DNA from 2 places in the Exiguobacterium sp. s89 genome. Region 2 is predicted to be linked to the other one. Evidence: predicted binding sites of a transcription regulator. Region 2 holds the regulator's gene; the other holds the start of a gene.

Region 1 (5,757 bases), on a different contig from region 2:
TAGTGGCATTCAACACCGTTTCGTCTTTCATCATCGCTGTGCTCAGTATCGGCTTTGCTGAACGAATCGTCGGGATGACAGTGGCACCACTCATTCGTACATTTTGGCATCAGCGTGGTCGTCTCATGCCACTCTATCTAGATGCCTCTCTCTACGTGTTCTTATTATCCATTCTCGTATTAGAGTTTTTAATGAACATTCCCGGGATTGATCTTCAATCACCGTTCATCGCGCTATTCTATGCGTTCGCGCTCTTCTACACGAGATACTTGTTCAGTCTAATTCGGTTCACGGTTCAAAAAGGCGTCGCCTCGAACTGAACAGATGATTGATTTCCCATACATGTTTCCATGTGTGGGACTTTTTTTCTGCATTTTTTATTGACAATGAGAATCGTTATCAACTATACTCTAGTTGTAGCTTCCCACAAGCTTGACGTGCACGTTCCCCAAACACATCACGTCACGTGGATTCCCCTCCACGACACTCTTTTTGAAAGCATTGCGACAACCCCCATTTGTTGCACCCATATTTGCCAAAAACAAGACGAGCAGCCCATCGACGGGGCTGCTCGTCTTTTCATTATGCGAACACTTCTTGCTCGATTTGTTTCAATTCATAGAACATGCCACGTTTCGTCATCAGCTCCTCGTATGAACCGACCTCGACAATCCGTCCAGCTTCCATGACGATGATTTGATCAAACGTCTCTAGACCCGTCAAACGGTGACTGACGAGGATGAGTGTGCCTGCTCCCGCTTGCTGTAACAGTTCAGAAAAGACATGGGCCTCCGTTCCTGCATCGAGTGCCGATGTCGGTTCATCGAGCAACCAGAGTAGCCCGTTTTTGAGAAGTGCCCGTGCGATGGCTAGACGTTGGCGTTCTCCACCTGACAAGTTTGCCCCTTTTTCAAGGACCGGTTCGTCTAGCAAGAATGCCAAACGGACGCGCTCAAGCGCTACGTTCATCTCTTCATCTGTGAAGTCACCGGCTAACGCCAGGTTTTCTCGTACGGTGCCGTAAAAGAAATGATTGTCTTGCAAGACGACGCTCGCATGACGCCAAATGGCTGTCTGTTTGACGTCGTTCAGGTTTTTGTCATCCAATCTTATCGCACCTTTTTCCGTTCGAACGAATGCTAACAATAGTTGAAGCAACGTTGATTTCCCGGATCCACTCGGTCCGACGATGACCGTCTTCGAACCGCTCGGGATGTGTAACGTCACCTCATCAATCACATCTCGAGACGTATCTGGATAACGATAGCGAACCTCTTTGAAGGAAATCGACGGGGAAGCAGCGAAAGTCACGTCCTGTCGTTTCGCTTCAAACGCCTCAATCGCTTCACTCGGTTCTGTCACTTCAAACAAACGATCGGCTGCTTGCTTACTGTCTGCAAAGTGTCCTGGGAACACAGCCATCGGTGTCGTATTCTCAAACGCAGTGAGCGACATCATGATGAGCATTGCCAAGAATAAACCGTTCAAGTCTCCGTTTACCACCTGATACGCACCAATTGCCAATACACCCCATGAGACGAGTAACGAGGCTGCGACGACGAGCGACGAATTAAAAAATTGATTCGTCGCGTCTTTCCGCTCCGCCTCCATGTAACGTTCACTACGCGTGTAGACAGCTTGTTTCGTGCGATCGAGTTGGTGATGAAGTTTCAAATCCCGGTGCCCGTACAGCATCTCTGTCAATTGAATCGACACATCCCCACGTAACGAACGAATCGTCTCATCATGACGAGCGCGAATCCGAGCAAATCCGAGCGGAATCAAGAAGCCGGTGACGAGTACACCGAGTAAAATCCATAGACTGACCGAAAATGAGAAGAAAGTGATAAAAAAGATTGTACTTAAGAAGACGAGCACGAGTATGATTGGCGGATAAAATACACGGAGAAAGTAGTTTTGAAGACTCTCAACATCTCCGACGACGCGCGAAAGTAAATCCCCGCTCCGATATTTTGCGAAAATAGACGGAACGAGTGGTTCAAGTTGTCGATAAAACCGAACGCGTAGCTCACTCAAAATCGTAAATGTCGCTCGGTGTGAAGCAAGGCGCTCTCGGTAACGACTTCCTGCTCGAATGACCCCGAACAGTTTAATCAAAACGACGGGTACCATGAGCGCATATAGGGGCGGGACGAGTCCTGCCCGCGAGACGAGGTATCCACTTGCCGCAAACAAGGCGACCGCCGCTAATCCGGCTGCGTATCCAAAGAAGATAGAGAGAAGAATATCTTTTTTCTCGCGCATCATCCATTTTGTGATTGTCCAAAGCGAGTTCATCGACTCACCCCTTTCTGAAGCGCAAATAGTTCCGCATACTCTGGGACAGCGAGCAATGCTTCATGAGTCCCTTCTGCGATTCGCTTCCCGTCATCCATAAACCAAATCGTATCCGCCTCTTTGATTGTATGCAGGCGATGTGCCACCGTGATCAACGTTGCATCTTTGGAAAGCTCATCGATGGAACGTCTGACGATTCGCTCTGTTTTCAAATCGAGACCGGTCGTCGGTTCATCAAACAGTAAGATCCCTGGTCGTTTAAAGAAGGCTCGAGCGAGTGCCAGACGCTGTCTTTCACCGCCGGATAACCCAAATCCACCTTCCCCAAGCTCCGTCCAGATCCCGTTCGGCAAGTGTGCAATCACCTCAGATAATCCAGCTGCCTCGACTGCTTCTTGTAATTCCCGCTCATCGGCCGCCTCACCTAAAGAAATATTGTCGGCGAGTGTCCCCGCAAATAGATACGGGTTTTGAGAGATATACGCAATGTTTCCATACCAGGCAGACTCACCAAACGTATGAAGTGGTTCGCCGTCCACGAGGACGCGTCCCGACTTCACTTGCAGGAGTCCGGAGATGACGTTGAGCACCGTCGTCTTCCCAGATCCGCTCGCACCGACTAAAGCGAGGTGGGTACCGGATGAAATGCGACCACTCAACGGCTGAAGCGCAAAGCGCCCGCCTGCATATTCGAACGATATGTCCTCGAGTTCAAGGTCTGGTGTCCGTGAATCAAGCGACTTCGTTCCCCATTGAGTACGATCATCCGGGGCGTCTAGCACCTCAAAGATTCGATCCGCCGCGCCCATACTGCCTCGACCCGTATGGAAGGCGCTGCCTAAATCTTTAATGGCCAAGTAATACTCCGGTGCCAACACCAAGATTAAAAAGCCTGAGAAGAACGTGAGATTCTCCCAAACGACCATCTGTAGTGCGACTTCTAGTGCCACAACCCCGGTGCTGAGCATGGAGATAAATTCGAGCATGAGACCGGACAAGAATGCTGTCTTCAACACAATCATTGTCGCATCCCGAAAATCGAGGCTGCTCTTCTCGATTGCAATTGCTTCCTGTTCGGTACGGTTATAAAGTTTCAGCGTCGTCAATCCTTGCAGAACATCCAAGAACTTTCCGGAAAATTGATTCATCTTTTCCATCTGTTCCTCTGATTTTTTCTGAGTCGCGATCCCGATGATGATGAAAAACAGCGGGATGAACGGTGCCGTCACCATCATGATGACACCCGAAATCCAGTGTTGGCTAAAAACGACGACCAAAATGAGGAGCGGGATGATCGATGTCTGGATGACTTGTGGCCAGTATTGACTGAAGTAAGCGTCCACCTCGTCAACGGCGTCCATGAACACACTGACCTTCTTACCAGACTGACCGGTCAAGGACGATTCGACCGGACTCGTGGCATAGCGATCCAACAATTGAAGACGTAACGTCTGTTTCGCCTTCTCGGATAGGCTCGCACCGATTCGGCCAGATACATAACCGAAAAGCGCCCGTACTAACAGTGCAACAACGAGCCAAAGCAATGCCGGGATGACAGCTTCGAATGATTCATCTTTTAAGAAGATTCGGTCGACAATGTCGACGATTAAATACGCTTGTGCCAAAATGGAGAGTCCAATCATGACCGAAGATAATACGAGTCCGCTGATATGGCTTCTTTCGGCGAACGCAAGGGCTTGCAGTCGTTTCACTGCATTCATCCTTTCTCTATTTACAGTTCAATTCTTTGTGAGATTCATCACTAATTATACAATATGCCACGGTTTGAAGCGAATGCTCCGCTCGTTTGAGTATGTAAAAGACGCCCTCATCTGAGTGGCGTCAATCGATATCTTGCTCAAAATATTCAGGATGCCCGATGACGAGTTGGTGGGCATCGATACGAAGCACATCTTCTTTACGAAGTTTGGCTAAAATCGTTGAGACCGTCTCGCGGGACGTGCCGGACAAACGAGAAAGTTCAACCGCGGTGAAGGGACATCGGACACGCACGCCCTGTTCGTCGGGCTCCCCCAAATCTTCAATCAAAAAATGGAGCGTATTCAAGACGCGCTCTTTTGCACTCGGTGTGATAATCTCTTGGACACGCCGCTCATGTAAATCAAGAATACGGTTCATCTGCCCAATGATATAAAGCAACATACTCGACTGTGTGGACACGAACCGCTCGAAACGGTCCGTCGGAATATAGATGACTTCAATATCCGTCATTGCCTCGGCAGTATGGCGATAGTCTTCCCCCGTGAACAAACCGTTGTAAGGAAAGAACTGTTTCGGTTTTACATAGTCGGCGTAATGATGTGTCGCATTCTCATTCATTCGTTCGAGCCTAATGTAACCACTCATCAAAAAATACACACGCTCCCGTGGGTCACCTTCCATGAATAACAGTTGCCCTTTCCGATAAGTCCTACAATAGACGTGCGGGATGAGCTGTTCAAGCGTCCGACTTGAACATGTCGCAAAAAGCGTTAACTGTCGTAAATCATCGATAGTCCATCTATGTCGCATGTGTATCTCCTCATTTCCAATCAGATCTCTTGCTTTCATTATAGATGATATACAATTGAAAACGCTTTCAAAATCCAACATTTTTCTGACATGACAAAAAGGGGTTGCCCCCCTTTTAGTCCAACATAAGTTCAAGTAGCGCGTCCTGCAAATCTCGATCGAGTTCTAACGCATGAAGATCAAACAACCATGCTTCGAGACGGGTCTTCGTTGTGGCCATCTGATACAGGCGATCTTTCAAGTCGTAGGCAATTTCCGCGCGGTCTAAAAACCGATAGAGACGGTCGAGTCGATGTGCGTTCTGCGTCACATCGACCGGAAGTGTCACGGTCTGTTCTTTCTTTAATTCACCGAATGGAATGTGTAACGTCTGTGTCTCTGCATCATAATCACCATCACCGACAACACCGCGGACAAGAATCGTCAACGTCCGTTTCGGCGGAACGAGAGTCAGGTCGCCCGACATCTCGATGTGTAGCGTACGTGCTTCCCAATCGAGCGTGAACGTCGTTTCGAGCGACGCCCCTGTTTCATAATCCCTACTTTCTCCGTCGTCCTCATACATCGTAAATGTATTTGAAGCACCTGGGAAGACGAGCACCTCTAATGCGCTCGGATTCCCCGTATCGTTTCCGTGCGGCTCGTGTGGCATCAATGGAACGATAGCACCCGCTTTGGCGAAGACCGGTTGTTGATTGAGTCCACGGAACACACGAATCGTTTTATCTCCTTCATAGCGGTGTCCTGTGAAGAAATCGAACCACTCTCCCTTAGGTAACCACACATTCGCCGCGGCGACGTGGAGTTTTCGGTCCATCGGCGTGACGATCGGGGAGACGACGAGTTCACTTCCAAAATAAAATTGGTTCGCCACCTGATAAGCCGCTTCGTCGTCAGGATGCTCGATATACATCGGTAACACGAGCG
Region 2 (5,757 bases):
TCGACTTTCTCGAGACGCTTCCGCACGCTTTGTGCACGCTTCGTCGTCGTCGCTCGGGCGATGTTTCGCTGAATGAAATCCTGCATCTTGGCAATCTCTTCTTGCTGCGACTCGAACTGCTTCTTCTCTTGCTCGTAAATGGCGGCCTTCTGTTCGAGATACTTCGTGTAGTTCCCGACGAAGCGACGGCTCCGATGACGTGACAGCTCATAGACGACCGAAACGACACGGTCGAGGAAGTACCGGTCGTGGGAGACGATGAGGACAGCTCCTTTATAGCCGCCCAAGTACTTCTCGAGCCAGGCGAGCGTCTCGATGTCCAAATGGTTCGTCGGCTCATCCAAGATGAGCAGGTCAGGACTTTGAAGGAGCATCTTCGCCAAGGCGAGACGCGTCCGTTGTCCCCCGGATAGCGTGTCGATGCGACGTTCGAAGTCATCCGGATAGAAGCGCATCCCATGGAGGACCGAGCGGATGGTCGCTTCATACTGGTAACCGCCACGCTCTTTGAACGTATGCTGCTCTTCATCGTAAGAAGAGAGGAGACGTTCGTACGCAGCGGCGTCATTTAGGATTCGTTCGGATCCCATGTCGGCTTCCATGCGACGGAGCGTCTTCTCCTGCTCGATCAAGTCCGTGAAGACGGTGAGCATCTCGTTCCAGATTGTCTCGTCGGATTCGAGCCCTGAGTCTTGGGCGAGATAGCCGATGGTGACGTCTTTTGGCTTCATGATGTCCCCGGAATCATAGTTGTATTCACCAGCGATGACTTTCAAAAGTGTGGACTTACCGGCACCGTTCCGACCGACGAGGGCGACACGTTCACCTTCCTGGATTTCGAGTTTTACGTTTTCTAAAATCGGCTCGACGCCGAAGGATTTGGATAAGTTGTTGACTTGCAGTAGGATCAAGTGAAAAAACCCCTTTCTCTCTATTTAGTATACTGTATTTTTCAGCGATTTTAGGTATATTCGTTGAGTGGTCATGTGAATTCGTTTACAATCAAGGTGTATGAAATTCAGATTCGTTTGTAACGTGTCGTAAAAAGGAGGCTCTTTCCGTTGAGTCAAAACGAACCAAAGATTCCACAAGCGACAGCCAAACGGTTGCCACTATACTATCGATTTATTCAAAGCCTGCATGCGTCAGGGAAACAACGTGTCTCTTCAGCAGAACTGAGTGAGGCGGTCAAGGTCGATTCGGCTACGATTCGCCGTGATTTCTCGTACTTCGGTGCGCTCGGTAAAAAGGGATATGGCTATAACGTGCAGTATCTGTTAGACTTTTTCCGAAAGACACTGAATCAAGACGAGATTACGAATGTCGCCTTGGTCGGGGTCGGTCACCTTGGGACGGCATTCGTCAACTATAACTTCCTTAAAAACAATAACACACATATCGTCGTCGGGTTCGACGCAGACGAGACAAAAGTCGGCACGACGATGTCAGGCGTCCCAATTCATCACGTCGATGAGATGGAACAGATTATGAAGCAAAACAAGATCGACGTCGCCATTTTGACGGTACCTTCTGCCTATGCGCAGCCCGTCGCAGACGACTTGGTGCGATTCGGCATCAAGGGTATCTTGAACTTCACACCGGCACGACTCACTGTACCGGACACCGTTCGCGTCCATCACATCGATTTGTCGATTGAGCTGCAGTCACTCATTTACTTTATGCAACACTATCCAACCGCTGAGGGGGTCCATCAATAATGGAATTACTAGCATCATCACTCGTCGTCGGGATGCCAGGTGGGGTGAGTCTATTTGTCATCGCCATCATCGCACTCATTCTCTTCGGACCGAAGAAATTACCGGAGTTTGGTCGCGCGGCCGGGCAGACGCTTCGTGAGTTCAAAAATGCAACGAACGGCATGATGAACGAGCACGACGAGAACGACAAGAACGACAAGAAAGCTATCGAAAAGAAAGAGCAGTAAGCCATGAATCATCAACCTGATCAAGAGCGGGAACTCACCGATCACTTGACAGAGCTGCGGAGACGACTGATGCTATCTGCATTTGTCGTCTTTGCCTTCTTTTTGATGGCTTTGCCGAGTGTCAAATATGTACTCGCGTACTTGCAAGAAGATCTCATCGAACGTGGGCTCGAACTGAACGCCTTTGGGGTCGCGGACCCACTCATGATTTACTTGAACTTGGCGCTCGTCATCGGCCTGATTGCGGCGAGCCCATTCCTACTGTATCAAGTGTGGGCGTTTGTCGCACCCGGTCTGCATCCGAATGAGCGGAAAGGCACGCTTGCCTATATCCCGATCATCTTCGGATTGTTCTTGATTGGTCTTGCGTTCGCCTACTATTGGTTGTTCCCGCTCGTCCTCGATATCTCGACGGACCTCGGGCAAGACCTCGGACTCGAACAACTCATCGGGGCCAATAATTACTTCGCGTTCTTGTTGCAGCTGACAATTCCGTTCGGTCTATTATTCCAATTACCGGTCGTGACGATGTTCCTCACCCGGATCGGTGTCGTGACCCCGTACTTCTTATCGAAGATTCGAAAGTACGCGTACTTTGCGCTATTCGTGGTCGCGGCGTTCATCACACCACCGGACTTGACGTCGCACCTCATGGTGTCACTACCGCTCTTCTTCCTATATGAGATCAGCTTATCGATTTCACGTATCACCTATAAAGGGGTGCTGCGCCGGGAGAAAGAAGCGATGGTGCAAGAACAGATGGATTTAATGAAACAGATGAATGAGAAATGAGCATCGTTCCTTCCAGGGAGACGGTGCTTTTTTGATTTTTGGTAACGAACGTTTTTCAACAACACGAAAACACATGACTGACATGATAAAATAAAGCTACTCAGTTGGATGCCAGGGGGAGAAGCGATGATTTGGGAGTACTACGGGGATGCAATCATCATCATCGGTGTGTTGACGACGATTTTATTGATTGCCATGCTGAACTTTTTGAAGTCGAAATTTAAGCGAAGACTCGTCTTTTCGTTGATGCTGCTCGTGGTAGGATACACGCTGATCTTGATTGGTCTCGTCTTTGTTCGCGGATGGGATGGTCTGGGCTGGAGCATGATCGGCTTCAGTTTATACGTGATCGGTCTTGTCACCTATATCGGCGTCGTCATCTATCACTGGATCAAAGCACGACGCACGACGAATTCGTAAGTGAACCGTTCCGGTTGCGGGACGGTTTTGTTGTCACGCATGGAGTTCAAATTTTAGACACTTTTACGTGAAATAGTGAGCAAAAGGATTGTCAAACCTTCTTGTGAAATAGTACACTAAGTTCAGAAAGTGAATGTGATTTTTATCACAAACGCTAACTTGCCTAACACCTAAAGGAGAGACAATCATATGAAAATCGCAGTCATCGGATGTACACACGCAGGAACAGCAGCTGTTAAAGGATTACTTGCCAAGCACGACAATCTCGAAATCACCGTTTACGAGCGGAACGACAACGTCAGCTTCCTCTCGTGTGGGATTGCGCTCCACGTCGGTGGGGTCGTCCAACGTGCGGAAGAGTTGTTCTACTCCTCTCCACGTGAACTTGAAGAACTCGGTGCGACGATGCGCATGAAACATGACGTCTTGTCGATTGACACCGAAGCGAAGACGGTCCACGCCAAAAATCTTGAAACCGGGGAAGACGTGCATGACACGTATGACCGTTTGATTGTCACGACGGGTTCATGGCCGATCGTCCCAACGCTCCCAGGAATCGAAATGAATGGAATCGAGCTCTGTAAAAACTACGCGCATGCCCAACGCATTATCGAGCGTGCGACGGATGCGACGAAGATTGCCGTCATCGGGGCGGGCTATATCGGGGTCGAACTCGTCGAAGCGTTCGAAGCATACGGAAAACATGTCACATTTATCGATAGTGCCGACCGCATCTTGAACAAATATCTCGATAAGTCGTTCACAGATCCATTAGAAGCGGACATGACCAGTCGCGGGATCGATCTTGAACTCGGTCAGACGGTTGAAGCGTTCCGTGGAACAGATGGGAACGTCACACATGTCGTGACAGACAAAGGTGAATTCGAAGCGGATCTCGTCATCTTGTGCGTCGGATTCCGTCCGAATACAGGACTCCTAGAAGGACAGGTCGACATGCTCGGGAACGGCGCCATCATCGTCGATGAATACATGCGCACGAGCAACCCGGATATCTTTGCGGCGGGGGACAGCTGTGCCGTCTACTACAACCCGGCACGCACACACGCCTATATCCCACTTGCGACGAACGCTGTCCGCATGGGAACGCTCATTGCGGAGAACATGATGCAACCACGCGTCCGCTACCAAGGGACACAAGGAACGTCAGGACTTCGACTCTATGACTGGAATATCGCGTCTTCTGGTTTGACGGAAGAAGCGGCAGCGCTCTTTGGACTCGAAGTGGAAAGTGTCGTCATTGAGGACGCGTATCGTCCGGAGTTCATGCCGACCGCAGAGAAAGTCGAATTCAAACTCGTCTATGAAAAAGGGACACATCGCATTGTCGGTGGACAAGTGTTATCGAAAGCGGATTTGACGCAAGCGGTCAACACGCTCTCGCTAGCCATCCAAAACGAGATGACGATCGAAGAGCTCGCCTATGTAGACTTCTTCTTCCAACCACACTACAACAAGCCATGGCACTTCCTGAACAGCGGAGCGCTTGAAGCGATGAAAGACAAAGTGAATGCCTAACAAAAAACGCGGAAGCTAACAGCTTCTGCGTTTTTTATAGATAGCGTGGGGCATCTTTCATGGAATTCGTCAAAATCATATAAAGCAGGAAACTCCCAGGTAGGATCAAAAAGATGAGTCGAACTCCGATTGATGAAATACCAAAGTATTCAGCAATCCCACCGCATACTCCAGACAGAGAGCGGTCGGTCGCCGACTTACGAAGTGTACGTTGCATAGCAAAGCTCCTTATGGGTTGATATGTAAATTTTACCATAATAAGTGCATAAACATCCTCATCGATTGATTTGTTAATGTAGATTATTTACAAGTTACTCGGGGAAATAGGATAGGTAAGTGCGCGTCATGTTGTCTACCTTGAAGGAGGAATTTTTCATGGCTAAAAAGGAAAAACAACCGTATCATATCGTCACGTTCACGTTCCCGGAAGAGGCGATTTCGTATCAGGCGTTCAGTAAGCTGAAAAAGTACCATGCGGATGGGCTTGTCGGTTTTGAACAGCTTGTCGTCATCAAGCGTGAAGAGAACGGGGCGTTTTCGTTTGAGGATGCGGCACAGCTCGCACCCGTCAACAAGTCGACGAAAGGTGCGCTCATCGGGATGGCCGTTGGAATCCTCGGCGGTCCGTTCGGCATCCTGTTCGGGACACTCACAGGTGGTCTCATCGGCGGCACGAAAGACGTGAAGCATATGCAAGGCATTCAAGACACGTTCAAGCGGACAGTCGGTAACATCGAGCCGGGTCAGACAGGCGTCATGGCCATCGGGGATGAATTCGATCCATCAATTTTAGACGGGCTTGCAGAAGAGTTCGGAGGGACGGTCACGCGGACAGACGAGGAGCTGTGAGACATGAAACTCGGAATCTTAGGTGCCGGGAAAGTCGGACGCACGCTCGGGGAGCAGTTCGAACAAGCTGGCTATGAGGTGCTGTACGGGACACGGACGGAACGGGAGGGCACATTGACCTTACAAGAAGTCGCCTCAGCGAGCGATGTGCTTCTGCTATGTACACCGTTCGCGGCAGCGGTCGACCTGTTACCGACACTCGACGGACTGGATGG

What was found. Region 2 encodes Rex, which represses fermentation and respiration genes when NADH is low (regulators of the CRP and FNR family bind a similar motif). Its sites were predicted from a motif close to TTGTGAAATATTTCACAA; they were not measured.
Region 1: a site for Rex is predicted at 4,046-4,063, ahead of cydD (thiol reductant ABC exporter subunit CydD). Genes of this name have one in related genera too.

Annotation. Positions count from the first base shown of each region.
Region 1 is NZ_JACSKS010000002.1:98,565-104,321, reverse strand. Features, by position in the region: gene KNO96_RS06530 (hypothetical protein) at 1-320, shown strand, start outside; gene cydC (thiol reductant ABC exporter subunit CydC) at 583-2,298, opposite strand; gene cydD (thiol reductant ABC exporter subunit CydD) at 2,295-4,019, opposite strand; gene KNO96_RS06515 (Crp/Fnr family transcriptional regulator) at 4,141-4,830, opposite strand; gene KNO96_RS06510 (glycoside hydrolase family 31 protein) at 4,946-5,757, opposite strand, start outside.
Region 2 is NZ_JACSKS010000005.1:101,604-107,360, reverse strand. Features, by position in the region: gene KNO96_RS12615 (ABC-F family ATP-binding cassette domain-containing protein) at 1-911, opposite strand, end outside; gene KNO96_RS12610 (redox-sensing transcriptional repressor Rex) at 1,062-1,718, shown strand; gene KNO96_RS12605 (twin-arginine translocase TatA/TatE family subunit) at 1,751-1,945, shown strand; gene tatC (twin-arginine translocase subunit TatC) at 1,949-2,737, shown strand; gene KNO96_RS12595 (YesK family protein) at 2,864-3,157, shown strand; gene KNO96_RS12590 (FAD-dependent oxidoreductase) at 3,347-4,693, shown strand; gene KNO96_RS12585 (PspC domain-containing protein) at 4,728-4,910, opposite strand; gene KNO96_RS12580 (hypothetical protein) at 5,069-5,542, shown strand; gene KNO96_RS12575 (NADPH-dependent F420 reductase) at 5,546-5,757, shown strand, end outside.